Regions from separate parts of the Corallincola luteus genome, predicted to be linked through region 2. Evidence: riboswitches for the same ligand, from Rfam matches in the RefSeq annotation. Region 2 holds a riboswitch; each other region holds the start of a gene.
The links. A riboswitch is a leader RNA that binds a small molecule or an ion and turns the genes downstream of it on or off. The one in region 2 is predicted to bind cobalamin.
Positions count from the first base shown of each region.

Region 1: another riboswitch for cobalamin. It lies ahead of nrdA (class 1a ribonucleoside-diphosphate reductase subunit alpha); the one in region 2 lies ahead of EZV61_RS02965 (TonB-dependent receptor domain-containing protein).
Region 3: another riboswitch for cobalamin. It lies ahead of nrdD (anaerobic ribonucleoside-triphosphate reductase); the one in region 2 lies ahead of EZV61_RS02965 (TonB-dependent receptor domain-containing protein).

Region 1 covers NZ_SJXE01000001.1:353,518-363,633, reverse strand. Annotated here, with positions in the region: gene malF (maltose ABC transporter permease MalF) at 1-69, shown strand, start outside; gene malG (maltose ABC transporter permease MalG) at 72-959, shown strand; gene yfaE (class I ribonucleotide reductase maintenance protein YfaE) at 1,054-1,386, opposite strand; gene nrdB (class Ia ribonucleoside-diphosphate reductase subunit beta) at 1,383-2,519, opposite strand; gene nrdA (class 1a ribonucleoside-diphosphate reductase subunit alpha) at 3,056-5,386, opposite strand; cobalamin riboswitch at 5,523-5,749, opposite strand; gene EZV61_RS01625 (DUF2167 domain-containing protein) at 5,945-6,829, opposite strand; gene EZV61_RS01620 (GrxA family glutaredoxin) at 7,099-7,353, opposite strand; gene EZV61_RS01615 (AI-2E family transporter) at 7,415-8,497, opposite strand; gene EZV61_RS01610 ((2Fe-2S)-binding protein) at 8,712-8,909, opposite strand; gene EZV61_RS01605 (DUF3373 family protein) at 9,063-10,116, opposite strand, start outside.
Region 2 covers NZ_SJXE01000001.1:682,515-692,630, forward strand. Annotated here, with positions in the region: gene EZV61_RS02945 (lipid-binding SYLF domain-containing protein) at 1-159, shown strand, start outside; gene EZV61_RS02950 (OmpW family outer membrane protein) at 356-1,033, shown strand; gene EZV61_RS02955 (sensor histidine kinase) at 1,098-3,026, opposite strand; gene EZV61_RS02960 (substrate-binding domain-containing protein) at 3,031-3,987, opposite strand; gene EZV61_RS02965 (TonB-dependent receptor domain-containing protein) at 4,232-6,094, opposite strand; cobalamin riboswitch at 6,150-6,290, opposite strand; gene EZV61_RS02970 (cobalamin-binding protein) at 6,319-7,173, opposite strand; gene EZV61_RS02975 (cobyric acid synthase) at 7,170-8,639, opposite strand; gene EZV61_RS02980 (FecCD family ABC transporter permease) at 8,685-9,722, opposite strand; gene EZV61_RS02985 (ABC transporter ATP-binding protein) at 9,715-10,116, opposite strand, start outside.
Region 3 covers NZ_SJXE01000001.1:855,224-865,339, forward strand. Annotated here, with positions in the region: gene EZV61_RS03780 (protein kinase family protein) at 1-925, shown strand, start outside; gene EZV61_RS19525 (CobW family GTP-binding protein) at 1,112-2,179, shown strand; gene EZV61_RS03790 (ssr3402 family protein) at 2,255-2,575, shown strand; gene EZV61_RS03795 (hypothetical protein) at 2,595-3,287, opposite strand; gene nrdG (anaerobic ribonucleoside-triphosphate reductase-activating protein) at 3,331-3,804, opposite strand; gene nrdD (anaerobic ribonucleoside-triphosphate reductase) at 3,804-5,939, opposite strand; cobalamin riboswitch at 6,096-6,309, opposite strand; gene EZV61_RS19395 (RHS repeat protein) at 7,696-8,583, shown strand; gene EZV61_RS03820 (RHS repeat protein) at 8,969-10,116, shown strand, end outside.

The sequences.
Region 1 (10,116 bases), 330 kb from region 2:
AGCATCAGTCTGTGGCAATTCTGGCTCACCCGCGAAAAGTCCCCCCGTTCAGAGCTACAGGAGCATTAATCATGGCGATAGTTGAAGCAAAAAATACACGTTACCGCGTCTGGCTTACCTATCTGTTCCTGGCGCTCTTTATTGCCGGCATGATGTACCCGCTACTGGCGATGATTTCCATCTCCTTTAGAACAGGGAACCTGCTGAATGGCTCGCTGATCCCGGACAATCCCAGCCTGGAACATTGGCGGCTGGTCTTCGGCATCGGTTCGGAGGAAGAACAAAAATGGTATAAGAATTTTCCCGTACTGCTTTGGACGTGGAACTCAATTAAGATCGCTTTTATCACCTCTGCCATCAGTATTGTATTTTCATCCATGGCGGCGTATGCCTTTGCTCGAATGAAATTTATAGGCAGTAAGTGGTTACTGACATCACTGCTAATTATCGGGCTATTTCCAGCGCTAACAGGCATGGTGGCAATCCGTATCATGCTAGAAAAGATAGGCTACTTTATTCCAGCTCTCGGCTTTGATACCCATGGTGGCTTGATGTTGCTGTACCTGAGCGCCGTACTCGGCGAAATTTGGCTAATCAAGGGTTACATCCAATCACTGGATCCGGCGCTGGAAGAAGCGGCCACTATGGATGGCGCTAGCCGCTGGCAAACCTTGCGCTATATCGTATTACCGCTGTGCTTGCCTATTCTGGTGGTCACTTTTATTCTCAGCTTTATCGCAGCGTTTGGTGAATATGCTTTTGCCAATATGATGCTTTCTGATCCTGACAAATTTACCCTAGCACTAGGGATGCAGAGCTTCCTCAATCAAACCTATGCCCCCCTGTGGGGAGATTTTGCTGCGACAGCTATCTTTGCCGCACTGCCTATCACGCTGGTCTTTTTAATTGGCCAAAAATGGCTGATCGGTGGGCTAACCTCGGGGAGTGTTAAGGGTTAAGTACTTACATCAAAGATGTGCGAGAAATTGGGGAGCGGTTAATTCAACGCTCCCCTTTCTCCCCCCTAAAAGGGAGAGAAAATACCAAGATAAATCAGGTATCTAACGCCAATACCACTTCTGACACCGCCACGCAGCAGCAGGGCAACACTTCACCTGGATTGACCCAGGCCAGTGGCGCCGAGGTATACGCCACTTCACCCGAGACTTTTTTAGTACGGCAACGTCCACAGTAACCTTCGCGACATTGGTACGGTACCTCGACGCCCTCCGCTTCCAGCTGCTCTAACAGGGTATAACCCTCAGCAGCTTGGGTAACGGAGGTGTCAGGGCTTTCAAGCTGAACAGCGTTATCACGCTGGGCGTTACTGGGCATGCAGGATACCAGCCCTTTATCTACAAGCTTATTACCAGTGAGTTCGCTCATAGCTCAAAACCCGCTAACGCATTGGTATCCACGTCACTGTCGATGGCACCGACTAGGTAAGAACTAATTTCAGCTTCTTGTGGCGCGACCTGTACGTTATCACTCACTAACCAGCTATCCATCCACGGTAGCGGATTAGGCCGTTGCACAAAGCAAGGCTCTAAACCAATCGCCTGCAGTCTTTGATTGGTAATGTAGTCAACATACTGACTGAGAATGTCGGTGTTCAAGCCGATCATCGACCCATCTTTAAACAAGTATTCCGCCCACTCTTTTTCCTGCTGTGCGGCGTCCTTAAATATTTGGATCACTTCCGGTTTAAGCTCTGCAGCAATCTCGGCCATCTCTGGATCATCCTGTCCACTGGCCAGAATATTCAACATATGTTGAGTGCCTGTCAGGTGCAGTGCTTCATCACGGGCGATCAGCTTGATAATTTTGGCGTTGCCTTCCATGGTGGCGCGTTCAGCAAAAGCAAAACTGCAGGCAAAGCTGACATAAAAGCGGATCGCTTCCAGCACGTTCACCGACACTAAGGTCAAATACAGTTTGCGTTTCAGGGCTGGCAAGCTAACCTGTACGGGGGTATCACTACCACTGATCCGATATTCACCTTCGCCGCCGGTAGCATACAGCTGCGCATGTAAGATCAAATCATCGTAATAATGAGAAACCGCTTCTGCGCGAGCAATGATCTGTTCATTGTTGATGATGTCATCAAACACATCTCCCGGCTCTGCCAAGATATTGCGGATAATATGGGTATACGAACGTGAATGAATCGTTTCGCTGAATGCCCAGGTTTCGATCCAGGTTTCGATTTCTGGCAGTGACACCAGTGGCAACAGAGCCATATTAGGTGAACGCCCCTGCACACTATCAAGCAAAGTTTGGTACTTCAGATTACTAAGAAAAATATGCTGTTCATGGGCGGGTAACTCGGCAAAATCTTTACGATCAGTAGAAAGATCTACCTCTTCCGGACGCCAGAAAAATGAAAGCTGCTTTTCAATGAGCTGCTCAAATACCGGGTATTTTTGCCGGTCATAACGGGAGACATTCACGTTCTCACCAAAGAACATATCCTGCTTGAACGTCTCAAATTTGTTTTGATTAAAGCTTTTATAAGCCATTAGTTTGTTCCGCTTTTATTGTTCTGTTTGCGATTCATTTAAATACCCCTCACCCCAGCCCTCTCCCCTTGGAGAGGGAGCAAAAGTGCAAGCTCGTTGCCGTCCGCTTTTTCTGTCTCCTTCTCCCTTGGGAAGAAAGGCGAAGTGGAGGTTTATTTTCTTAAATACCCCTCACCCCAGCCCTCTCCCCTCGGAGAGGGGGCAAAAAGTGCAAACTCGTTGCCGTCCGCTTTTCTTGTCTCCTTCTCCCTTGGGGAGAAAGGCGAAGTGGAGGTCTATTTTCTTAAATACCCCTCACCCCTGCCCTCTCCCTTTGAGAGGAAGCAACGGCACCAGCGCACTACTGCCAACTTTTTCTGTCTCCTTCTCCCTTGGGGAGAAGGGCGAAGTGGAGGTCTAGTTTCTTAAAAACCCCTCACCCCTTGGAGAGGGGGCAAAAGTGCAAGCTCGTTGCCGTCCGCTTTTCTTGTCTCCTTCTCCCTTGGGGAGAAGGGCGGGATGAGGGGGCTTTTTATCCTTTAAAAAATCCGCTCAGGCTAAATCTTACAAGCGCCGCCTTCACAGCCGTCGTCATCGTTTTCTACAACGGTCGTTTCAGCTGGGCGCGCCTCTCCCATTACTGGCGACTCGTTGGATAAATGCTTGTCCGTCGCACCGTCGCGAGTGTTGTGGTAATAAAGCGTTTTCAGGCCGCACTTATAAGCACTAAGTAGGTCTTGCATCAGCAATTGCATCGGCACTTTGCCTTCGCCAAATCGCGCGGGGTCATAGTTGGTGTTGGCAGAAATAGCTTGGTCGACGAACTTTTGCATCACTCCGACCAACTGCAAATAGCCCGTGTTACTCGGGATATTCCATAGCAGTTCGTAGCTATCACGGAGTGTTTCTAACTCCGGAACCACCTGTTTCAAGATCCCGTCTTTCGATGCTTTAACACTGACAAAGCCTCGTGGTGGTTCAATACCGTTAGTGGCATTACTGATCTGAGAAGAGGTTTCAGAGGGCATCAATGCAGTGAGGGTGGAGTTGCGTAGCCCATCACGCAGAATGTCAGCGCGTAGCCCTTCCCAATCACAATGCAGCGGTTCATCGCAGTAACCATCCACATCTTTTTTGTAGTGATCTATCGGCAATTCGCCCCGGGCATAGGTGGTATCAGCAAAGGCATCACAAGCGCCCTGTTCACACGCTAATTGGTTAGAGGCTTGCAGCAGATGATACTGGATCGCTTCAAAGGTACGGTGGGTCAAACCCAGTGCTGAACCATCAGAATACTTCACGCCGTTTTTGGCCAAATAGTAGGCATAGTTGATCACGCCTACCCCCAGAGTACGCCGCTTCAGCGAGCCTTGCTGCGCCGCAGGCACGGGATAGTTCTGATAGGTCAATAAGCTGTCTAATGCGCGCACTAATAGATCAGCAAGTGGGGCCAATTCATCTAACGACTTAAGCGCACCGAGATTAAATGCCGCCAACGTACAAAGCGCGATCTCACCCTCTTTGTCATTAATATCCTGCAATGGCGTTGTAGGTAGCGCGATCTCAAGACAAAGGTTAGATTGACGTATCGGCGCTTTAGCCGGGTCAAACGGACTATGGGTATTACAGTGGTCAACATTCTGAATGTAGATACGGCCCGTTGACGCTCGCTCTTGTAATAAGCGCGAAAACAGCTCAACGGCTTTAATGGTTTTCTTGCGAACGTTGGTGTCTTGTTCGTATTGCTGATAGAGCTTTTCGAACTCATCCTGATCAGCAAAAAACGCTTCGTATAATCCCGGCACATCTGACGGACTGAACAGTGAGATGTCTGCATTTTGTAGCAGACGTTGGTACATCAGCCGATTAAGCTGCACCCCATAATCCAGATGCCGAACCCGATTCTCTTCCACACCGCGGTTGTTTTTAAGTACCAGCAACTCTTCTGCTTCTAAATGCCAAAGCGGGTAAAACAGCGTCGCAGCACCGCCACGAACACCGCCCTGAGAGCAGCATTTCACCGCCGTTTGGAAGTGCTTAAAGAATGGAATACAACCGGTATGATTAGCCTCCCCACCTCGGATCGATGAACCAAGCGCGCGAATACGTCCAGCATTAATACCAATACCCGCACGCTGACTGACATAGCGCACAATCGCAGAGGTGGTTGCGTTAATGGAATCAAGCGAATCACCGCATTCAATCAACACGCAAGAACTGAACTGGCGGGTTGGCGTACGCACGCCCGCCATAATCGGTGTTGGCAAAGAGATTTTGAACGTAGAGACCGCATCATAAAAGCGACGGACATAATCCAAGCGAATGGATCTGTCGTAGTTAGCAAACAAACACGCACCGATCAGCAGGTAGAGAAACTGCGGGCTTTCGTAGAACTTTCCTTTCACCCTGTCCTGAACCAGGTATTTACCTTCCAGCTGCTTCACGGCAGCGTAAGCAAAGTCCAAGTCCCGTTGGTGGTCGATAAAACCATCCATCAGGGCGAACTCTTCCATGCTGTAATCCGTTAGTAGCTGGGCATCGTAACGTTGCAGATCCACCAGCCGACCCACGTGCTGGTATAGCGAAGGCGGCGTGTATTGACCATAGGCTTTTTTACGCAGATGAAAGATGTTCAGCCGGGCAGCCAGATACTGATAATCAGGGGTCTCTTCCGAGATCAGATCCGCCGCAGACTTAATCAATGTTTCATGAATGTCTGACGTGGTAATTCCGTCGTGAAATTGCAGATGTGCTCTAAGCTCGACTTGAGATACAGAGACAGTATCAAGCCCTTCTGCCGCCCAGGTGAGTACCTTATGGATCTTATCCAGATCCAGCGGTTCATGGCGGCCATCACGTTTGGCAATTGAGATATTTTTGTTATTCACCTTGTCGAACTCCGTAGCGACAAGGCAGGGGAAGGTATGACGCCAGCCATGCTAGCGTTCAGGCGAACAGCCGGGCATGGTCGAGCCACACACCGGATCACCCCGCCCGATGTTTGACGAATCAGTTAGTTGGTGCGAAAAACACACCGCGACGGCAGGTCTCCTGGCTTGTGCGTCTTCGCCTTGACTCGCCTTCCCGGAATCTCATTCCAGTGGCTATTGAGCGTGGCTCTGCACTTACAGTTGCGGGGGCAGCTGCGGAATTATTAGCGGAAAAAACACCACTAATTCACCGCATTCCCTATTAATCCGTGGGCATTCTATTGAAGAAGCCCTTGGGAACCGTTCGGCACATATAGTGGTTCAAGAATTGATTAACGTCAATATATAGTGTTTAAAAGGTGATTTGATATACAAAAGTTAAATAAAAAGTGAGCATTACAAATGCAAAAATTAGATTTGCTCAATGCTCTCCATTCGGAGAGCATCAACTCAGGCTAGGTGTTGACCCCAATATCCCCGTCGGCGACGCAAGGTTTACAGGGTAACCTTCAAAAACTAGTTTTTCTTACCCGTGATAGCGCGGAATATGCCACCAATGGCAACTAAAGCCAGCCACCAAAACTTTTTCAACAGCAGCAAAAAACCGGCAATAGCACCCGTTTTCGCCGCCAGTTTGCCGGCAACAAGCGCACCTAAGCCATAAGCTGCTACCTCATCATAGGAGGGGTCAAAATCTTCGTAACGATGACCATCAACGAAGTTCACCATCGCCAGTACGCTATCTAAACTGCCATTGATCTGATCAAGTTGGTTCATACCAGCAACAAAATTCATCTCCAGCACGCCTTTGCGACCTAAGCTGCGGATGCTGTAGTTCAGGGTATGATTGGGATCGTGGTCAAACTCCAGCTCTTTCGCCCAATAGAGCTGATGACGACTTTTGTCGTAGTAAGGTCGAGCTGCCCAACCAACTAAATCAATTGAGCCATAACCTGCTGCTTCGCGCTCTCCGCTCTCTGACCGGGTATCCGCCTGCATCTCTTCTAACAGTTCGTCATAATCAATGTTGTAGGCATCTTCATCAGAAACGTAACCATCTTCTTCAAATGAGATGACAACCGCCCAGGAATCCTCGTCCAGCGGAGTCTGCCCAGCAGGCAACAACATCCCCAAAGCGCCAGTGCCTGGCGGGTTTCCCCAAGCCTCGCTGAGCACACGCTCGGCATCTTGCGGATCGAGATAATAGAAATCATCCGACACATGAAGTCGAGCCATGCTGCCCGGCAACAGGATCTCGCCGGTTTGCGGATCCAGCGATGATAAGAACTCCGAAGACCATGCCAGATAAGCCTGATCTTCAGCACTCAACATCTCATCTTGAGCAAGCAAAGTGCAGGGTAAAACAGATGCAATAAAACAGAGGGCGGGTATCAATCTCATTTTCAATTCCTTTTTAAAACAGCGAGACAGAAATAGGGTGTCTAAACCCTTAAGTGGATGTTCTGACTAAACAAAAAGCGATGACAATTAACCACCAGCAGTCGTTTATGCAGCGCAAAACAGGTCAAATTTACCGCAAGAACATGCTAATTAATCTGATTAAAGATAAGAAGTGGGTGTTTTTAGCCTGCTTTTCTAGCAAGAGAACTGGCAAGTGCGATAAATAGAGGGAGAAACCTCCCTCTGCAAGATAGATATGGCGGGAAAGCCTACTGCAAATGCTCTTTGGCATAGGCATCAAACTCGGTAAAGCCACCGACATGTTCCTGATCGATAAAGATCTGCGGCACTGTTTCTACCGGCTTACCGACCGTTTTTTCTAGATCGGCCTTACTGATCCCCTCTTCATGAATATCGATGTAACGGAACTTAAAATCGTCACGATCCTCAGTTAACTTCTCCGCTAACTCTTTTGCCCGCACACAGAAAGGACAGCCTGAACGTCCAAAAATCACCACAAACATAATCGTTCCTCGCAATTAACCAATATATATCCAATGACCGCAGCACCCTGTCGGCAAAATATTAACGGCCGTCCTGATCATCGAGAAAATTAGAGAACTCTTTTTCGTATAGATGAAACAGCACCAGGGTAATAGAAAAGATCAGTGGCCCATATAATAGCCCAATCAAACCAAATACCTGTAAACCACCAAGCAACGAAAAGAATACCACCACGGTACTCATCGATGCCCCTTGCATAAACAAAGGCCGCAGGAAGTTATCAATAGAACCAACAACGACAACGCCCCACACCACCATAAAGATGCCCCAGCCAGTCTCCCCGGTGACAAACAGGTAAATCGCGGCGGGTACCCAAATTAAGGCGGTACCGACAAAGGGGATCAACGACGCAAATGCCATCATCGTCCCCCAGAACAGCGCTGGAAAACCTGCCATCCATAGACCAATGCCACCAACAAAGCCTTGAGTGATGGCAGTGAGTAATGAGCCCAACAAAGCTGACTTACTGACCTTTTTAATATCGGCCAACAACGCATCTTCCTGACTACGCGACAAAGGTAAGGCGTGGCGAAAAAATCGGATCAACTTTTCATGATCCCGCAGTACAAAAAACAGTACGAACAGCATCAGGGTAAAGTTCAGAAAAAACGTGGTGATACTGCCCAGCATGGCGGTAGAGATGCCGACAAACTGTTTACCCATACCACTGCCAACATCTAATACTTTAGCCTTGATGGTTTCGGGATGCAGGGCGTCTTCAGGTAGCAGTTGGCCAAGTAGTTGCTTTATCTTGATCACCCAAGGATGACCCAATAGCTGATGGACATTGCCACCGTCAGCCCACTCTCGCACGGTACTGGAATAACTGACGCCCTGTTTAAGGATCGCTATCATCACCAAAATCGACGGAATAAGCAGCACTAAAGAGAGCAACAGACAACTGACAATGGCTGCACTGTTCTTACGGCCATTGAGCTTTACGACCAGCCAATCATGGGCCGGAACGGTTAGCATGCCGATCAATAAAGCCAAAATAATGGGCTGTATATAGGGTTGGATCAGCGCGTAACTCGCATACAAGGCAACCGCTAAAAATATCAACAGTACCAAACGATTAGAGCGGCCTTCAAATGGGTTTGTCACAGCAACATCCCTGTGAGGAATCAGATAAGTAAAACCACTATAGCGAGCGACCCAAGTCGTCACAATGAGTTAGCCAACAAGATGGGGCGAAAGTCTCACCCCTTGAGCAAGCTCGAGGTGCAACTGCACGGAGAACAAAAGAGGGCTTTCAGTATGGCGGAGGAAAAGATAAAGCGTTCAGCGGAGCGCAGGAGCGTGGAGTGATAAAACGATATTAAGCCGCACTGACAAACAAGGAGTCATCGATTTCAGCCAAAGCCACTTGGATCACCTGCTTGGCTTTACAAGCACAGTTGCCACATTGACTGGCAACGCCCATCGAACGTTTCACATCAGCCAAACGTTGAGCACCGTTTGCCACGGCTTCTTTCAGCTGAGTATCAGTAATGCCATGACAGATGCAAACAAACATAAACGCCTCCAAACTTCGATGAAGGCAAATGTAATCTAAATGCGAATCGTTATCAATGCCATTTTGTTGATTTAGATCAGTCATTGGTTATAAGTCCTGCAAGCAAAAAAGGCAGGGAAGAGCTCCCTGCCTTTTTTGCTTGCAGCCGTTCAACTAGAACTGATAACGGATCACTGCGCGAATATCTTGCGCATTTTTTACCGGTGGCGGCATCCCCATCATCTGGGCCATCTGCCAAGCATCGTCAATACGCATTGGCGTGCCGGTGGCATTGCCAAAGAAACCGTTACTGCCGGTATAGTCGTAATCGATGTAGGTATAACGCAGTTGCAGTGTCAGCGCCTTATCCACCAGCGGTAGATTGTAGTAGGCCTCGTAGGCATCGCCACGTGCGGCGATCTTGGAGCCTATCATGGTGTCTTCACCATAGGTGAACGAGCGCCAGTATTTGGAACCGTGATTGAACTCAAAACCAAACGAGTCATCGTCGAAGAAGCCCGGTACATTGACCCCTAACCAATAGGAATAGCCACGCTCATCTTCTGTTGATCCCAACATCGCCATATCACTGTTGGGATCGGTCTGCGACATAGAAACAGAGGCAAACAGACGGGTGCCGTCGAGGAAATCATTAATAAACTCCCCCACCCCGTTCATCTCGGCTGACAAGGTAACGTTATTCAGATCACCGAAATCATAGAAGGTCTGCTCACCTGTCATCATGATGTCATTCATATCGAGACCAATCATGTTGTTGGCATGATATGCCTGCAGTTTCACATCGTATTGACCGTCGTTATAGGGGGTAAAGATAATGCCCACCATATCAATGTCGTCGGTTTTGTCTGGATCTTTGGCGTAATCGGTTCCCGCTGGACTGAAACGGGAAGTAGCATTGCTCAATCCCCGTCCCGCACAAAATTTCAGAGCATTACCTGTGAGTCCAGTCAGCTCTTCCAACCGCAGATTCAAGCTCAGGCCATCAAACTCGACGTTGATTGAGTGACCCAGCGGTGAGTTGGCTTTGTCGAACCCTTCGCGGTGATTAGCGAGAAAGCCAGTGGTCGAAGGACGCCGACCCAAACTGAATGTCCATGGCAGCTGCTCATTACCGAAGAAGGCATCCCCCAAATAGAGGAAATAGGCTTGTTTCAGCTTAATGGTGTTGTCGTCTAAGTTTTCACTCACCACCCAATCAAAATCCGCA
Region 2 (10,116 bases):
GAAGCTGATGCCGCAGCAAAGACTAAAGATAAGGGGGGCGAAGCCAGCGGTGGCGCAAAATTTGGTGATGTTACCGTGTACCAGCTGACAGAGGCGGGATTAGCAATTCAGGCTACGGCAAAAGGCGCAAAATACTGGAAAAGTGATGAGTTAAATTAGGGGCACTATTTGTCCTGTTTTTATGCGACGACTTAGCCTCGCTTAATCGGTTGAGGTTAAGTCGTTGAATATAGATGTCAGAGTTATGTTTTGTGATTGCGCTCGTTAATTGATCTACATCAATTGATTTAGATCAAGAGTTCCACCTGTTAGCCGCTAGATAATTTCATCGAAATAACAACAAGTGGTTAACACGATGAAAACAAAAATAGCGTCTTCTGTTCTCTGCGGTTTAGTTCTCATGTCCCCTCTTGCGGCACAAGCTCACCAGGCGGGAGACTGGTTAGTACGCGGCGGTATCATCAATGTCTCACCTGATGATAGTTCCGGTAATGTCTATGTCGATGGCTTGGGGTCAACCGATATGGGGGTCGGGGTAGATGATGATACCCAGATCGGTCTTAACTTCGCCTATATGTTTACCGACAATATTGCCGTTGAACTGCTGGCGGCAACGCCATTTACCCATGATGTTGATTTGGAAAATTCGCAGTTAGGGTTGGGCGATGGCAAGCTGGCTGAAGTCAGTCATCTACCACCGACGCTTTCTGTGCAGTATTTCTTTGGTACTAGCGAGTCGGTGTTCCGCCCTTATGTGGGGGTCGGCCTCAACTACACCGTATTCTTCGATGAAGAGTTTAGTGGCAGTCGTAAAGAGCAGGGGTTCAGCGACTTGGATCTGGATAGCTCTTTCGGTTGGTCGGCACAGCTGGGCGCTGATTATTCGATCAATAAAGATTGGTTCGTCAATGCGCAGGTGCGCTATATCGATATCAGCACGGATGCCGACTTTAAAGTGGGCGGCGCTAAAAGCAGTGTGAGTGTCGACATTGACCCTTGGGTTTATATGGCCAGTGTCGGTTATCGCTTCTAATGGGCGAATACAGAGTAAAAGAGCGGGCTGGTTAGCCCGTTTTTATTGTGACCACCCATTGAAGCTAAGGCGCTATATAGGGCAGGTGGATGGTAAAGATCACGCCGCTACCGAGTTTGCTGTCGCAACGAATCGTGCCGCCAAGGTTTTGCGTTACCAGGTTATACACGATATTCAGGCCTAAGCCGGTGCCGCCTTGGTTGCGTTGGGTGGTAAAAAAGGGATCAAAAATATGCGGTAGATCCTGTGGTGAAATACCTTGGCCGCTGTCTTGATAGGTGACAATCACCCAGCTTTCAGCCGCTTCGACCTCTACCCTGATCTCGCCCTTGTCCTTAGGGTTAAACCCGTGTTTATAGGAGTTGGTCATTAGGTTCGAGATCACTTGCCATACGATCCCCGGATAGCTGGTGATCTTCAGACTCTTATCGCAGTTAAGGTGGGTGGTGACATCAAAGCGCTTAAACTGTGGTCCTAAACTGACAAAGACGTCTGAGATCGCTTTTTGTAGTAGAAGTTCCTGTTTATGTTCCTGGTGTTGATCTGCGGCCACCTGTTTAAAGGTCTGTACCAATTGTGCTGCCCTATGCAGGTTATTTAGGGTGAGGTTAAGCGCATGGTGGCCATCATTCAGGTAGTGCTCGAGGTCGCTGCGTTTTAACTCGTCATTGGTTAGTTTACGCTGCTGCAACTCAGTTTTTTCCAGCACCATGGAGGATGCTGTGATCGCAACGCCAAGTGGCGTATTAATCTCATGGGCAACACCTGCTACTAAGTTACCCAGCGCTGCCATCTTTTCACTTTCAATCAGCTGTTTTTGTGTTTGCTGCAGGGTGTCATAGGCCTGTTTTAATTCTCGCTGTTGAGTGCGCTCATTACTGACGATACTGGTGTAGTCATTGAACCATTGCACCAGTTGGTTGATCTCCTGAATGGAGTATTGGGTGGTAATGGGATGCATTGATTCGCTATTGGGTTTGGCTTCGGTGACGGTGCGTATTGGTAGAATGATCCGGCGCGCAATATAGAGCATCGCCAGTATCATCAGCAGTAGAGAAAAAGCGATACAACCTATGGTGAGCTGGCTGATAAGGCGCGCGTTGGCCTGCAGGCGAGACTGCGGTATGACACCTATCGTACGCCAGCCCATATTGGTGATCTCTGTTTCTAAGTGGCGCTCTAGTGGCTCGGATGCGTTGAAGAGCGTGGCTTGAAAGCGGGCTGTATCATCGCTTGCTGCTGTGTTCAGAGCTAATGTTTGGCCAATTTTGGATTGTGATGGGTGATAGATGATCCGGTTCTTCTGATCGACAATAATGTGGTACATCCAGTCTTGGTTTTGCGAGTGGGTGTAATCATAAAGTGCGCTGATCGAAAACTTCAGTATCAGAAAACCAACGGTTTGGTAGGCCACCAACTGTTCATCAAACTCTTTTAGCGAATAGAGTGCGGGTAAGACTAAGCCGTAGGGAGACTGGATATGTGTGTTGTGCTCAATTCCCGGCCAGCACAGTACCTGCTCGCGCTGCTGACATTGCTGCAGCCAATTCGTAAACAGCGCGGTGTCGTAGGTGCCGTCAGCGGAAACGTCACCTACGCCGAATATCGAATCATCGGTGATGATTTCAACCGCAAGCAGATCATTGGCGCGGATCATTGAGCTGAGCTCCGCTTCGATTCTTGACTGCAGTTTGAGTTTTTCGATACGGCTTAACTCTGTTTGTTGTTGTGTTTGCAACAATAGCTCTGCGACCGCGTCATTTTGGGCGATGCGGTTAGCGAGCCTTTCGGTATTGGTTGCCATTAATGCAACAGAAGCGGCACGTTCTTCAATCAGTTCTTGAGTCAGTGTTTCTGCTTGTTGGGTTAGCCCATTGACGGAGAGCTGGTAAGTGACAACGCCTAGTACAATTAAAGGCAGCAAGGTTGCGACCGCCATATAGGTAAGTAACCTGTTTTGCAGTCGGTTGAACCAGGCTGGCCCTGAGATCATCGTGTTACAGTTCCGTTGTGGTGATCAGTTTGACGTCAACTAACACGCTATCTTTTACCTTTTGCTTATTCAATAAGCTTACAACGGTTTGCACGCCCACATACCCCTGCTGGAAAGCCTGTTGATCAATGGTGGCAACCATTAACCCTTGTTCTATGGCCGAGCGGGCGTCGGGCACATTGTCATACCCAGCAATCTTTATCTGTTGCAGATTGTTTTCCTGCAGGTAAAGAGCCGCGCCCAGAGCCATCATGTCATTGGCACAGAACACCAGAGACAGATCCGGGTGCAGCGCATGCACCCTTTTTATCACTGCGTAGGCCTGGTCAAGGTGCCAGTTTGCCTGTTCCGAGGCGACGACGGTGATCTGCTCTGCTTCGTCGAATGCTTGGCGGGCGCCGTCTCTCCGCTGACGGGCGTTTTCGGCGGCGCGGGGGCCTTCAATAATCAGTGCCGAGGCTGCTTGCTCGACGCCACGACTAAGGTACTCGGCCGCCAAGTACCCCCCTTGATGGTTATCCACGGAGACGAATGGGATCGGTTCAAGACCGCTACGCGCCAGCGCATCCTGGTCGATACGGTTATCAATGTTAACCACGCTAATGCCGCTTTGTATCGCCTGCTTGAGTACCGGAATAATGCGAACAGAGTCAGCAGGCGCAATAACAATGGCATCGACACCTAATTTCAGTTGTTGTTCGATAATATCAATTTGTTGTGGCACCAATGTCTCATTGGTGCCTGATTTGACGATCAGTTCAATACCGCTCTCTGCCGCGGCTAACTCTGCGCCACGTTGTAGCTCAATATAAAACGGATTCACCAACGACTTCATTACCAGTAGCACCCGAAAGGGTTTGGCTTTCTCGGTTGTGGGTGAAGGAGGCGTTGGCGCTTCATTACATCCAGCTATCACCAAGGCGCAGAAGATGATTGAGACACTAATCATTTGTTTTAACATTGAATACCACCCACAGATTGACTGTCGTAATTCAGCTGTAAGCATAGTTAATCGGCTGTCATAAGGGGAACTAAGTTGATTATCCCTGGCGAGAAGAGGGGGAAGTGAGAGCCAGCAGTATTTGGTGAGGCTATAAGAGGGGGAGTCACCGGGTTAGCGGAGCTTATGGTCAGGTATATTGGCGAAAAAAAACGGGCCACTATCTGGCCCGTTCATTCTGTAGCTATATAGCGAACACTGCTAATTACAGTGAAAAGCCGCGATACGAGACGCCGACAAAATACTCACTGCCAGGGGTGTTGTAGCCCAGCACATTTTGGTAGGTTTCATCGAACAGGTTGTTGGCTTTTGCCCGTATGGTCCAGCTTGGCGTGACATAATATGCTAAAGCGATATTGACTAGCTGATAGTCATCTAAACGCTGCCCGGCATCGCTACGCTCACCGTGATACTCATACTGGCCTAACAGCTCAAAATCTTGCCAATCATAACTCACCTGATAACTGGCTGTTTTCCGAGCGCGACGAATTAATTGTGAGCCAGTGCTTTGATCTTCTGCATCAACGTAGCTCAAGGTGGCTCGGTGATCGAGTCCGGCTGTACTGAAGTTAATAGTGGATTCTCCGCCGGTGATCTTCACTTCGTTGATGTTCTCTGGACTGCAGTTCCAGAATTCGTCACAGACCCATTCGATGAGGTCGTCTATCTCTGTGTAGTAGAGACTGGCGGTCACTTTGATGCCGGCATAGCTTGAACGCAGCAAGAGTTCATAACTGTCGGCAGTTTCAGAGGTTAGACCTGGATTGCCTTTCGAACCAAATGACTCCGGATAATAAAGATCATTAAAAGTCGGTGCTTTGAAGCTGTGCCCCGCATTGAGCGCCACCAGCAGTTTGTCGGTCACGTTATAGCCGATGCTGGCATTGTAAGTGGTTTCTGAGTCGATATTTTCGACATCATCGTAGCGAATGGCTGCTTCTGCGATCCACTTTTGATCTTGAAACAGGGCGTTGCCAAAGATCGCCGATACGTCGCGGGAATCTTCCTCATAGTCGGTGTTGGCGTTGATATCTTCGCGATAAAAATCAACACCGGCAGAAACCGTGAACGGGTTGTATAGCTGATAGTGGTTAACCCAGCTAACTTGCTTACGACGCGTTTCAAAGAAGTCGCCGTCGCCTTTGGCAATACCGTTGCCATAGTTCTTGTTGTAATCCCGACTTTGGGAGAAGGCGAAGGTACTTAGCCATTGTTCTGTTTGGTAATTACCTCGCAGTTGCCAAAGGTAATTATCGTAATCATTCTTGTTGGCACCGTAGCTGTTGTCATAGTCGTTGCTGCCATCATCAACCTGGCCTATCCAGTCAACGACGATCTGCTCGTTGATGCGATAATCACCGCGGATCGCGGCAGATAAGCGATCGTAACCGTCGTCGTCATACTCGGTATCTTCACGGGCATCAAAGCCACGGCTATCTTCGGCGCTCAGGCTGATGGTGGTGGTACCAGCATCGTAGCCAACACCTATCTGACCATCACCGCTGACGTATGAGTCGCTGCCGGTTTCGGCACCTAACTGATATTCACCTGCACTCATGCGACGGGTAAAAATATTGATCACGCCGCCTATCGCATCGGATCCCCACATCGAGGCTCTTGGCCCTTTAACCACTTCGACACGTTCGATCTGTGCCATGGGCAAGTTCTCGATCGCTTTGTTGCCAAGGGTAGCGGAACCACTGCGAACGCCATCGATCAGGATCAGGGTTTGGTCAGAGCCGGTACCGCGGGTAAACAGCGAGGTTTGTTGACCTGCGCCCCCTTGCCTGGCAACGTCCAAACCGGCGACAGTGGCTAATAGATCGGCCAGTGATTTTGGTTGCAGCTTGTCTATCTCATCACGGGTGATCACTTCGACCGAGGCCATGACCTGGTCCACATTCTGTGGTGTTCGGCTAGCTGTGACGATGATGTGTTCAACCGCCGGATCATCGGTGGGGAGAACTTCATCTGCCACCGCATGATTGCTGATAACACCGCCCAGTGTTAGCAGACAAACCTGGTACCAAGGGGTTTTGTTTGTTGTGGTTCGAAACGTGTTGTGCATTGTTTTCCTCATAAATGACGCCCTCCGCGTCAGGTTCAATGTGTAACGGCTTACCTGCCGCAAAATAGCTTGGGTCGGTTCCGGACTCTGTGATCATCGATCTCAGTTACCGTTGCGGGGGCAGTGCCGGATTTTCACCGGCTTCCCGAATGGCATCAGTGGCTTGCACTGTGCCGCCCAAACCTGTTGTTTAACCGGTTACTTAACCGATCGAATGGTTCTTTCTATCTGTTGTTGCCCTGTTCCGCGTAAAGGCTACGTGCGGTCATCAGTGATTCACATAGTCGGTGCATGCCATCGAGTGCGCGGGGTGAAAAACGGTGCAGTAGATCGCCATCAATACCATAGATCTGTTGATGTTTTACGGCTGGCAGTTCCTGCCAAGCTTGCCAATCGAAATCGGTCGCGCTGTTACTGCCATGATCATCTGGGTGCACGATCACCTGGGCTTCGCTCAGTAGGACTTGCTCTAAGCTGACTTGCGGGTAGGCTGTTTTCGCCTCGGCCATTACATTGACGCCGCCACAATGGTCGATCATTTGATGGATCCAGCTCTGTTTCGACACGCTCATTAGCGGGGTGCCCCATAGCTGATAGAACACCTTGATTGGCGGTTGGTTTTTGTAGGCTCGTCTTAGTCCCAGCATGCGCTGGCGGTAGGCGGTTGCCGCTGCATGCGCCTGCTCTTGATAGCCAAGCATCTCGCCAAGCTGTTCCATTTCGTTGGCAACCTCTTCCAGCTTGCTCGGTTCGCTGTGGTAAATGGGATAACCCATACGCTTGAGCTGTTCGATATCACCGGGCTGATTTCCACCTTGCCATACCACGATGAGATCGGGCTTTAGTTCTATCACGCGATCGAGCTGTATGCCGTGATAGCCACCAATACGAGGGATCGATAATGCATCTTCCGGGTAATCTGCATACTCTGTTGTGGCGATGATCTTATCGCCGGCACCGATGGCATAGAGCATCTCAACTGCGTGGGGAGACAGGGCGATAATGCGCTGTGGCGTCGCGGCATAGGCGGTGAGTGAAAATGTGGAGATGGCCAATAGAGCCAGTGTTGTTTTTATCATCTGTTCGTTCCCTGAAGGCTTGGCGTGTCAATGGAAAGGAAGCTGTTGAACCGGGTTAAATCTAAATGTGTTTCGAAAGCGTCGGCAAGTTTATTAAGTTCCTGGTCGCGCAGTGTATCAACATCTACCGTGGCCAGCGTGTGACCACAAACCCAGGAGAGTACGGCGGCACAGGCGGCTGGGTGATCGAGTAATCCGTGCAGGTAGCTGCCGATGATCTGATTATCCTCATCGATCGCCCCTTCCGGCTGACCATTGAGTGTCATCAGTGGTCTTGAAAGCGCTTCCCCTTGGCTATCGCCTGCGTGTATTTCATACCCCTTTACTGCTGCCTGATGTTCGTCGAGTTGCAGCTGCCCTGAGCGGTTTTCCAGGGTTTTAGCTGTCGTCAGGATTGTCTCCATTTTCAGGTAACCCAAGCCAGCACTCGTTCCTGGGGAACTTTCTATGCCGTTGGGATCTGCAATTTGTTGTCCCAACATCTGGAAGCCACCACAGATCCCTAGCACTTTACCGCCGTAGCGCAGGTGTTTATCGATCGCCTTATCCCACCCTTGCTGACGTAAAAAAGCCAGATCGTCACGCACGCATTTGCTGCCGGGTAGGATCACCAGATCGGCCGCAGGCATTGCATCCCCCATTTTTATCCAGATAAGGTCGACGGCGGGGTTTAAGCGCAGGGGGTCCAGATCGGTATGGTTACTTATTCTGGGCAACACGGGAACGACAATTCGCAGCTGGGCTTGCTCTTTCAGCTGCGCGGCGTTAATGGCGTCTTCTGCATCCAGTTGCAGATCATGCAGATAGGGGATGACACCGAGTACCGGCTTGCCTGTTTCCTGTTCCAGCCAATCCAGACCCGATTGCAGCAAACTGATATCGCCGCGAAAGCGATTGATAACAAAACCAACGACGCGGGCCTGTTCACTAGGAGATAGCAGGGCCAGCGTTCCGTGGAGGTGGGCGAATACGCCACCACGGTCAATATCGGCAACAATAATCACCGGGCAATCCACTGCTTCGGCAAACCCCATATTGGCGATGTCTCTATCCCGTAGATTGATTTCGGCAGGGCTGCCAGCCCCTTCAACCAGGATCAACTCATACTGCTCAGCCAATCGCTGATATGAACTCAGCACCGCAGACATAGCCACGGTTTTATACTGGTGGTAATCAGTGGCATCCATATCTGCAACCGGATGGCCGTGAATGATCACCTGGGCGCCGATATCCGTATTGGGCTTTAGCAACACCGGGTTAAAGTCGGTATGAGGAGTAAGCTTACAGGCTTCTGCTTGCAACGCTTGCGCGCGACCTATTTCACCACCATCGGCGGTGACAGCACTGTTGAGCGCCATATTTTGTGGTTTAAATGGCGCGACCTTGACGCCTGCCCGCTGAAACAGGCGACAAAGCCCTGCGACAGTGATGCTTTTGCCTGCGTCCGATGTCGTCCCTTGCACCATCAGTGTTGGGGCTTGGGCAGAGAAGGATTGTCTGGTGGTCAAAGCCTAACTCCCCATGCCTGCGCTGCGGCGACGTAAAATAATCAGGAAAAACAGGCTACCGAGTGCCGAGGTGATAACGCCGACAGGCAGTTCTTGCCCCGGTAGCAGTTTACGCGCCAGCACATCGATCCAAACCATAAATAGTCCCCCGGCCAAGCAAGTGGCTAGCAGGCTGCGCAGTACATTAACGCCTAGTAACATGCGTACCAGGTGAGGGATCATCAGGCCGACAAAGGCGATGCCACCGCAATAGGCCACCAGTGTGGCAGTGATTAAGGAGCTGAGCAGCAACATTACCACGCGCAGGCGGGCGACATTGACACCTAAGGTTCGTGCGCTCTCTTCGCCCGCTAAAATGGCGTTTAACTGCCGGCTGAAGCCGATAAAAAGCAGTAAGCAGCTGCTGGTGACAACGACCGGCAGCCATATATTATCCCAGCTGGCGCGGGTAAAACTGCCTAAGGTCCAAAACAGCACCGATGCGGTGGCCTGAGGATCGCTGGTGTAGAGTGCCAAGCTGGTCATGGCACTGAGCATAAATGAGGTGGCCACGCCCGCCAGTAGCATGCGCTCCACTTGTCCCGGACCGGAGCGACTGCTCATCGCCATCACTAAGATAACGGCCAGAGCACTGCCACAAAAGGCCCCCAAGGGGAGACCGATGCCATGGCCTATACCTAGAACAGCAATGACGATCACTGCCCCCAGCGAAGCCCCAGAAGAGATGCCGAATAGGTAGGGGTCAGCTAACGGGTTACGAGTGACGGTTTGTAATACCGCTCCAGACAGTGCTAGCCCCGCGCCGGCAACAAAGGCCAAAATGACCCGAGGTAAGCGAATATCGATAACGATACGCTGTTTGATCGCGCTGACATCACAACTGCCCCCCAAATGATGGCACAGAGCATGCCACACATCTGCTGCATCGATCTGGGCAGCGCCGAAGCTGGCTGCGAACAGCGGTGTTGCTAATGCAAATAGCAGTAGCGCCATTATTACCAACCAGCGAAAGGCGGGCCGTTGCCATAACTGCTCAGGCATGGTCACCTCCCGGTGGTTTATTGTTTGCGGTTAAGTAGCCATAGTGGTAGGTAATGCGCGGGTGACCATGGTCCGGGTGTTGATCGATACTGCTGCAGACTCCAAATACCTCACCGAGCATGCGTTCGGTTAATATTTCGTCAGGGGTTCCTTGGCCAATCAGTTTGCCCTGATCGATCAACAACAGCTGATCACAAAAGGCGCTGGCCAAATTCAGATCGTGGATCGATGCGATCACAGTGATGCCCAAGTGTTTGGCTAGCTCCAATACCTGAATTTGATAACGCACATCGAGATGATTGGTTGGTTCGTCCATCAGCAACAGCTTAGGACGCTGCACGATAGCGCGGGCGATCAGCGCGCGCTGTTTCTCGCCCCCAGACAGATGTTCAAA
Region 3 (10,116 bases), 170 kb from region 2:
TTACCATATCCGTGTTGATGGTAAAGATTGGAACTTAAAACTGAAACGGCCTGAGAGTTTGGTTAAGAATGTCGATGGGCAAACTTCATTTCTCAACGAAGTGCAGCGACGGCGGGATTTTCAGCAGCTAAAAAACCAAGCTGCAACCAGCAAAGCGTTTGCCCATGTTGTGCCGACTGTGTATGCGTCGTTCCAACATGGGGTGATGTTATCCCCATGGATTGAGGGAAACTTGTTAACCGAATTCAATGAAGTGGTGCTGACCCAGTTATTTGATACTGTTGTTAACTTCGAACTTCAAGGGATCATCGAGTGGGATCTGTGCCCCGGTAATATTCTGTTTGATGGCCATGATATCTCGCTGTTCGATTTTGGTTACTGCTACACCTTTGATCCGCTCAGTGAGTTTAATAGTTGTGGGCTGGATGCGCCGCTATTCCACAGTGTGGAGCGGCTGGAAACGCGCAATTTCTTTGGCTATTTGCTGAAAAAAGAGAGTACTTGGTCCCAGCGGGAGATCATGTCGCTGTTCGAATTAGAGAAGCGACTGGCGTTGCAGGCCTATCAGCGTAAGTACGCAGCTCTTAAAAAAGCAGGAGCACAGCAACAGGTACTTGATTGGGTGCAAGGCTTTGTTCAGCGCTGGCAACAAGCTTTATCCACGCCTTCAGCACTCGATGATCTGTTTCTGGTAGAGAGTTTTCGTTCCCATCTATTGGACGTCAATGATGATCTGCATGGCCAATCCTGTACGCCAATGACCTTGCAGCGTTTAGATCGGGTAGAGCAAGTGCTCACAGATCATTTTGATGCTCTGAAAAAGCTGGATGGTTTGTTCTTTGGTGATGAACTGTTAACTCAGCAAGCATTGTTGAGTCGCACAACAGAGCAGCGGCGTCAGGCGAAGGCGTTCCAATTACAGTAACAGTGAACAGTTCTGACAACGGAGTTGATTAGAATAAGCTTTCACTTGGCTGCCGGTACGCTAGTTTTATGCCGTGAAACTGCGCCGCGTTGTCTGATTATAATTAGGTTGTTGCAGGCTGGCTCTGAATTGGCATCAAGCCATGATAAGCTGGTCTCCCCCGAGATTCTTAGTTGATTTCTGCTCGTGAAAATTATTACTCAGGCGATCCCCACCAATATCATCACCGGCTTTCTTGGTGTCGGTAAAACGACGGCGATCATGAAGCTGTTGCAAGATAAACCGGCCGATGAGCGCTGGGCCGTTTTAGTGAATGAATTTGGCGAAGTGGGGATCGATGCGGCCTTAATCAGTGGGGATCCGCAGGCAGCGCAGGGTGATAACGGCACATTGTTCATTCGGGAAGTGCCCGGCGGTTGTATGTGCTGCACCGCAGGCGTACCGATGCAGGTGGCGCTGAATCAATTAATCAAACAGGCTCGTCCCGACCGTTTACTCATTGAACCCACAGGCTTGGGTCATCCGAAGGAGATTATTGCTGCGCTGTCAGCTGTTCACTATCAGGATGTGATTGAGTTGCAAGCCACCATTACTTTGGTGGATGCGCGTCACTTAAGTGATTCAAAATATCGACGCCATGACACCTTTATCCAACAGCATCAGGTGGCAGATCTTATTGTTGCCAACAAGTCTGATCTCTATCTAGGGGGAGAGCTTGAGGCGTTAGAGCAATTCCTTACCGATTTGAACTTACAACATCTACCGGTTAAGCAGACCCGTCAGGGCAAGTTAGCGCTGGGGTGGCTTGCCGCACCAGCTAAAGGCAAAGATCCTGATACTGGTACGACTGGCGTCGGTGTTTCCGCAGCCGTCGGTGTGGCGACCAATGAGAGCGCTTTGAGTGATGAGCGCATCGAGCTGACTGACAAAGATCTTACTGGCTTGGTAAGGATCGATAGCAATGAAGATATGGGGATGCTCAGCACAAGTTGGATCGCATCAGGGTCGCTAACCTTTGACTATCTGCCGCTCTATGCATTGCTAACCGAATTGCCATTTGAGCGCGTAAAGGGGGTATTTCGTACCTCACAAGGCAACGTCGCATTTAATGTCGTTAATGGTGTGCTCTCTAGCTGCCCGTTAAAGCAGTGTGACGATAGCCGCGTTGTCGTGATAGGTGGAAATCGGGCCGATCATGATCGTTTTGAAAAGGGACTAAGGGGCTGTTTATCGCAGAACGGAGTATTAGACTGAGCGATGAGAATTGCTCTGTCTCGACACGCCATGGCAGGCTATCTAAACTTGGAATTCTTACGGAGGTGTTATTAGATGCGTCAGCTTGGTTTCGGATTGCTATGTTTGGTTTATTCTTCAGTGTCGTTTGCCATGATGGCTCCTAAATACCAGGTGGCGGAAGATTTGCGAGTGATGACCGATTTTATCGCTGCGCATCCAAAGGTCGCAGAAACGCTTGAATCAATCGATTATAAAGCGCGGACGATATATTTTAGCGATGGCTGCAAAGCTGTATTTGAAGTGCCTGAAAGCAGCGTGGTAGAGCTGTTGTTATCTGAGCCACCTCCGCAGTTAACCTTCAAAAGCAGTAACTGCGAACTGGAGTACGCCAATAAGCCTGATCAACCGCGGTGAATCTGTGTTGTTGGTGAGATTATTTGGGAAAAAGCCGCAGATACTGTTCCCGTAGACTGAGTTTGAATAGCTTTAAAAAGAGCAGATAAGCAGCGACGCCTGCTAGAGTGGCGGTTGCAAACGCAAGTTCTGGCAACGCTTCCACTGAACGAAATTGCAACCAAAAAAGAAGCATCGGTGGTACCGATGTGGCCATCACAAATCCCATCACTTTGGTCTCTTTCCACTGCCTTTGTAGCAGTCCGAAGCAACCGCCAGCAATCATTGCCAGTGGTAGTGTTATTAGAGCCAATAAGAATACGCTTAAGGCGATATCTGCATGAGGGGCGATTGCAGCGCTGTATATCAAAAGAAAGAGCGTGCCGAACAGCAAACTACAGAGAGTAGCTGAGCACCCCGCGAGCAGGGCTGGGCGTAACAGATGATGAGTCGCGGTTAGTCGATGGATCGTGACCTTAAACACGCGTCTCTCTTGTTGCATCTCACCAAATTTAAAATAGCTGGCGAGCAGCGTGTATTCTTGCTGGCTGATGGCTTGTTGCTCATCAATCATCGTCAGTATTTGTTCAGAGAAATCCAGCGCTCGCCATCCCTCGAACATCTCTATCATTACTGTCCAGTCGCTTGCCGATTGGGGTGTGAAACGTTTGAACAACGCGCCACGCTCTGTTCGGATCTCTACTCGGAAGTCTTGGAACATACGCGTGATCATCTTGCTGCTTTCCGTCTGTTATCTTAAGCGCACAATAAAGATATCATTTGGTGCAGTTGAGTGTAATGACTTGTTGGTTACTGCTGCCGCGCCAAGGCAGTTCTGGCGATGCTAATGCTTGCTCAAATTTGCCGTCGATCAGCACATCTATCAGGTTGGTGACCTGCTGCTGTTCGGTGGTGAGTTGCCCAAAACGATAACCGGTCCAGCACCAAACGTCTTTGCCCTGGCACTCGTTGCGAACTCGGTTTAGTAGATGCAATACAGCGTCCAGATTGGCCGGATGTAAGGGGTCGCCGCCTGACAGTGATAGCCCCTGGCGGCGGATCCGCGTGCAGTTGAGGTCAGCAATGATCTGATCCTCAATCTCTGAGGTGAATAAGATCCCGCTGTCAGCACGCCAAGTCGACTGGTTATAGCAGCCCTTGCATTGGTGTTCGCACCCTGACACAAACAGGGTGCAACGGGTACCGGGGCCATTGACCACATCCACAGGGTAATAGGCGTTTAGGTGCATTACAGGTGCTTCACTCGGCGTTTTACCTCTTCCTGCTTGCCAGCATTAAATGGCCGCGCATCTGGGCTACCTAAATAGCCGCAAACCCGACGCGTCACCGATACCTTGGCTGGATCATGGTTGCCGCAGCTAGGGCAGGTAAAGCCTTTGCTGGTGCAATCAAATTCGCCTGTGAAATCACACTGGTAGCATTCATCTATCGGCGTGTTAGTGCCGTAGTAGGGCACGCGATCGTAACTGTAATCCCACACATCTTCTAACGCCTGCAGATTATGCTGCAAATTGGGGTATTCGCCGTAGCAGATAAAGCCGCCATTACTGATCGCAGGGTAGGCCATCTCAAAATCGAGCTTGTCATAGGGGTTGGTATTTTTCTCAACATCGAGATGAAAGCTATTTGTGTAATAGCCTTTATCCGTTACCCCTTTAATAATGCCGAACTCTATGGTGTCTAAGCGGCAGAAACGGCTGCAGAGGTTCTCACTGGGCGTGGCATACAAGCTAAAACCAAAGCCCGTTTCCCGTTTCCAGCGTTCAGTCGTCAGACGCAGATGCGCAACAATCGCTTGCGCTTTTTGCTGCAACATTTGGTCATCGAATGGGTGCGCATCGGTAGCCGTTTGTTGCTGGTTGTAGAGTGCGTTGATGGTTTCATGCAGGCCGATATAGCCGAGGGAAATAGAGGCGCGGCCATTCCTGAACAGTTGCAGTACATCATCATCGGCTTTTAAGCGCACGCCACAAGCGCCTTCCATATAAAGGATCGGTGCGACGCGTGCCTTGACACCCTCCAAGCGGGCGATGCGCGAATCGAGCGCTTTTTTGGCTAACAGTAAGCGGTCATCAAGCAAACGATAAAAGTTCTTTTCGTTACCGTCAGCTTCCATCGCCAGCCTTGGCAGGTTAAGGCTAACCACGCCCAGATTGTTGCGGCCATCATGGATCTCCACGCCGTCCTCTTCATACTGACCTAAGAAACTACGGCAGCCCATCGGTGTCTTAAAGGAACCCGTGACTTGCACCACTTGCTCGTAGTTCAAAATATCTGGATACATGCGCTTCGAGGCACACTCTAAGGCCAACTGTTTGATCCCGTAGTTGGGATCTTGCGGGCTGCGGTTAAGGCCCTCTTTAATGACAAACACCAGTTTCGGAAAGACGGCGGTTTTGCGATTACGGCCTAATCCGGCAATACGGTTCTGCAGAATTGAACGTTGGATCAGTTTGGCTTGCCAGCTTTCACCCAAACCAAAACCGAAGGTCACAAACGGCGTTTGGCCATTGGCGGTGTGCAGGGTATTCACCTCATACTCCAATGACTGAAAGGCGTCATGACACTCTTTTTCAGTTTGCGCTTGGGCGAACGATTCGGCATCCGATACCTGCCACTCGGCAGCTGTCGCCAAGTGCTTCTCGTAGCTGGCGGTGACATAAGGTGCCAGTACTTCATCGATACGATTGACCGTGGTGCCGCCATAGATATGGCTTGCTACTTGAGCGATGATCTGTGCGGTAACCGCCGTGGCAGTGGCAATCGATTTTGGCGTATCGATCTCCGCGTTACCCATCTTAAAGCCTTGCTCTAACATCCCTTTTAGATCAATCAGCATGCAGTTAAACATCGGAAAAAACGGCGCGTAATCCAGGTCATGGTAGTGCAACTCTCCCCGGTCGTGGGCGCTCACCACATCCTTTGGCAGAATATGACGACGGGAGTAATGCTTGGCGACGATACCCGCCAACAGATCGCGCTGGGTGGGGATCACCTTGCTGTCTTTATTGGCGTTTTCATTCAGCAGATTCAGATCGCTCTGCTCCATTAAACCGCGTATTTCCTGATTCAGGTGACTGGCTTTTTCCCGGGCCAGATCGCGGTCGTGACGGTACTCAATGTAAGCGCGGGCCACCGCTTTTTGCTCGCTGGCCATCAAGCTGTCTTCCACAGCCTGTTGGATCTCGTCGATATGCAACTCGGAAAGCGGTGCTAATTGACTCGCTACCTGCTCGGTGATCTGCTCAGCTATTTTCGCCGAACGAATGCCGACCACTTCGCAAGCGCTCTGTATCGCCAACTGGATCCGTTTAGGGTTGAAAGGGGCGCGACTGCCATCCCGTTTAATCACGACCTGCTGCATGTTCATCTCCTGAACTTATTATTCTGTACTGCTTAGATTGATGTAGGGCGATGGTAAGCGAGGGCAAATAGTCACAGCATGATAAGTAGGCGAACATCAGCTAGCGCTGACCATATCGCCCAATAATTCATGTTGCACTGGTGCACCCCGCCCAGCATGGCATTGGTGATTGCGGCAGGTCTCCTGGCTTCTGGTATTGAGTTAACTGCCGCCTTCCCAGCGCTAAGCCAGTGGCTTTGCCCATTAGATATGGACAGAAGATGCAGCGTACCAACCAGATACAGTTACGGGGGTAGCTCCGGTTTCTCACCGGATTCCCTATTGTCCCCATGCTTGCGCATGTGTGCGGACCACAATCTGCATATATAGTGGCAGTAAAAAGGCTAAGGCACTAGATGTGGTGTTTGGTGAACTAAGGTTTCATTGATCGAAGGCAAGCTTTTGGATGGGTGAAACCAAGGAATCATTTAAAATGTGATGCTGCCAATGTTGTGGTTATATCGGTGGAAGTCTATCAACTCACTACGTCATTCATCATTTGGAACGGGCTCTGCACTCAAGTCAATAAAAGCGGTAGTGTGTAGGGGGATATATTGACCTAATTGTAGATAAAATGTTAAAAAGCGGGCTCTAAAGGAGCTAGCTATGGGTGCTGTCTTGGTGCCTAAGAAAAGGAAGTTATGCAATTGCCATCATCCAGAAGTCATCAGAATAGCCTCCTTTTTACTGCTTGTGGCCAACGCGTATCACCACCGCCACCAGCATCACTGAATATGACTACAACGACCAAGGTCAGCGCATCGCTACGCGTGTGTCTCAGCGATAAGGAAATTAGTATTTAATTATGTCTTTACAAAATTATTCTTACTACAAAAAAATGTATCTTTGCACTACTTATGGTTGCTTGGCTTTAGTGGTGACGCTGTGCTTAAGCACCGCCTGTTATGCTGATGATGCCAAATCTAAATACTGTTCTCAGGGGGGGGAGTATTTTTGCCTGGTTTCTAATTCCGCGGGCGGGCCTAAAGATCCTGCTAATAGGCCAGAAAAGTGTTTTCGCACTGAAAAGGAAGCGCTTGCTGCTTCGCCTGTTACACCAGAGAACAACGGTTTTCCTGGTTGGGACTATGGTATTTGGTATAAAGCATATTGCCCGGCTCTTTCGGATAAGCAAAGAGGATCAAGGGCATCAGAAAGATGCGTTTACTATCGAACCGCTTATAACGAAGGATGGTATCCCGACACTCATCATATACATCAGTCACTGCTTAAGTTTGACTGTAACCTATGCGAGCGCCCTTTTAGTTGGAACTATGAGTTTGAAGGCTGTGCGGTAGAGTGCCCCAAAGATAAATCTAGCTTGGATTTACAACAAGGTTGTTATGGTTCGCCCGTTAAAGATTTTTGTAAGGCTGGGGATGGAAACCCTATCTTAATTGCTGACGGACGGAAATGGCAGTTGGAACCTGCGGATTTGCAGTTGAGCAGATTATTCTCACTTCAACGACACTATTCAACACAGTCTGTGCATGACAATAGCTACTATGAAGGCCCTTATCCTGAAGGCGTTTTGCCTGATGGAGCTGTGAGGCATTTTCAACCTGAAGGGTATAAGGCTAAAAGTCTTCTTTCTGGGCACAACCTATATTCGGAAGGAGCTTGGCAGCAAGGAACGTGGCGTCTGCTAAAGATTCCTAGCCTTTCTTTTTCATCCAATAGGTACAAACTCTTCCGTTTGGACGGCACACACAAAGAAATGTTCATCAAACAGGATGAACTTACCTATACCAGTGGACAATTTACCGGCAAAGTTATCGAGGCTATTGAGCCGCAAGGTTGGCTTCATAAGCCCACTCTTGGCGTGCAAGAATTTTACAATACTGACGGCAAACTCACGGCGCGTGAAACAAACGGCCGGCGAGTGTCATTTAACTATGACGACGGGCGTTTACTTGAAGTTGTCGACGGTAACAACCACATGCTTCTGACTTATGACGAAGCCGGCCGTCTGGAAGGTGCCAGCACTCAGAATGATTTTGTTACCTATGGTTACGATGAACAAAGCCGCTTAATCAGCGTCACTCACAAAGATGGCCGTAGCCGTCAGTATCATTACGAAGACCCACGCTTTGGTCAGGCTCTGACCGGTATCACCGATGAACGGGGGGTACGCTACGTGACCTGGGCTTACGATGATGAAGGCCGCGCCATTGAAAGCCGCCATGGCGATGATGACCATTTCAAATTTGTGTTTGGCGACAACCAGACCACGGTGACTAACCCGCTGGGAAAAGACACCATTTACCACTACCTGGAACAAAATGGCGTGAAACGTCTGGAACGGGTTGAAGGTGTGCCATCCAACAACTGTGCCGGGGCGAACCGGGAATATACCTACTACCCCAACGGGGCTATTCACACCCAAACCGATTGGCAGGGCAACATTACTCGCTTTGCCTATAACGCCCGTGGCTTAGTGACGCAGCAGACTGAAGCGGAAGGCACGCCAGCGCAACGTATCACCACCACCGAGTGGCACCCGCAATATCCGTGGCCAACGCGTATCACCACCGCCACCAGCATTACTGAATATGACTATAACGACCAAGGCCAGCGTATCGCTACGCGTGTGTCGCAGCGATAAAAGATATAGGTAATTCAAAAGAATGAAATTAAGAAACGAATCTATTGTATTAAATATACCCTTCGTAAGGTTAAGGCTGCTGCTAGTACTAATGACTCTTAGCTTCTCTGGCCATTCGGTTGAGCTTGATCTTGAGGATCTTAAGTCAGTCAGCGAAATTGGTGTTTCCCGTGCCAATGTTGGGCGTGGTTTTAATGAGTATTTCTATGATAAATACTTGATGGCTGGAGAGGCTTGCAAAGTTTATGGGAGGAGCTACTCATATGTGTCTCATGCTCTAAGAGGGGACTCAGGGTCACGATTGAGTCTAGATTGTAACAAGCTACGGTGCGGTGCAGATGGGTGTTACCCTCATTACAGGTACTTAACCATTTTATACAACACTGTGAAATGCCCTCCGGCAGATTTCCCTGAACATATATACCTATATAAAGACGCAGAGGGAGTTGAATGGTGTGCTAAAGAGAAAGCATGTTATTCGCCTTTTTCTAAAGAAGGGGTTAGCTGCACAGCCTACTGCCCCTCGGATAAGCCTTATTTAGATCTTGCTGCGGGATGTTATGGCGATGACGCGGTAAAGCCGGACCAATGCGGTGCGGCTAATCCTATCTTGATAGCCGATGGTCGCAAGGTACAGTGGGAGCCAACCGATTTGCAATTGGGGGCCGATTTTGCGTTAACGCGTCGCTATGGCACCCGTCACCCAGACCAGAATCTAGCGGTGGTTTTACCACAAAGCGATACAACCAAAGAAGCTGGCGCGATCCGACACGTCCAACCGGATGGTTATCGAGGTACATCTCAGCAAGCCATCCAGACTTCTTTAATGCCTGCTGCATCAGAGGTATTGCGTGGCGAGTGGACCTTCCTCGATTTACCTTCGCTCACCTTTAGCGGTAATAAACTGTTTAGGCGGGTAGGGTTAGATACTGACATTTTCACGCAAGAGCCGAGCGGCAGTTACCTCAGCGCACAATATGATGGTCGCCGTGTTGAACCGTTCCAGCCAGTAGGCTGGCTTTACAAACCCAGCCCTGGCATACAGGAACTTTACGATGCCAGCGGCAAACTCACCGCTCGGGAAAGCCAGGGCCGGCGGATTGAGTTCGCTTACGACGATGAAAGCCGCCTGTATCAAGTCACTACTGGCAATCAGTGGATGCACCTCTTTTACGACGAAGCGGGTCGTTTAGAACGTGCTGAGACCAGCAATGACTTTGTTACCTATGGTTACGATGAACAAAGCCGCTTAATCAGCGCCACTCACAAAGATGGCCGTAGCCGTCAGTATCATTACGAAGATCCACGCTTTAGCCAAGCGCTGACCGGTATCACCGATGAACGGGGCTTACGTTACGTGACCTGGGCGTATGATGACGAAGGCCGCGCCATTGAAAGCCGCCATGGCGATGATGACCATTTCAAATTTGTGTTTGGCGACAACCAGACCACGGTGACTAACCCGCTGGGAAAAGACACCATTTACCACTACCTGGAACAAAATGGCGTGAAACGTCTGGAACGGGTTGAAGG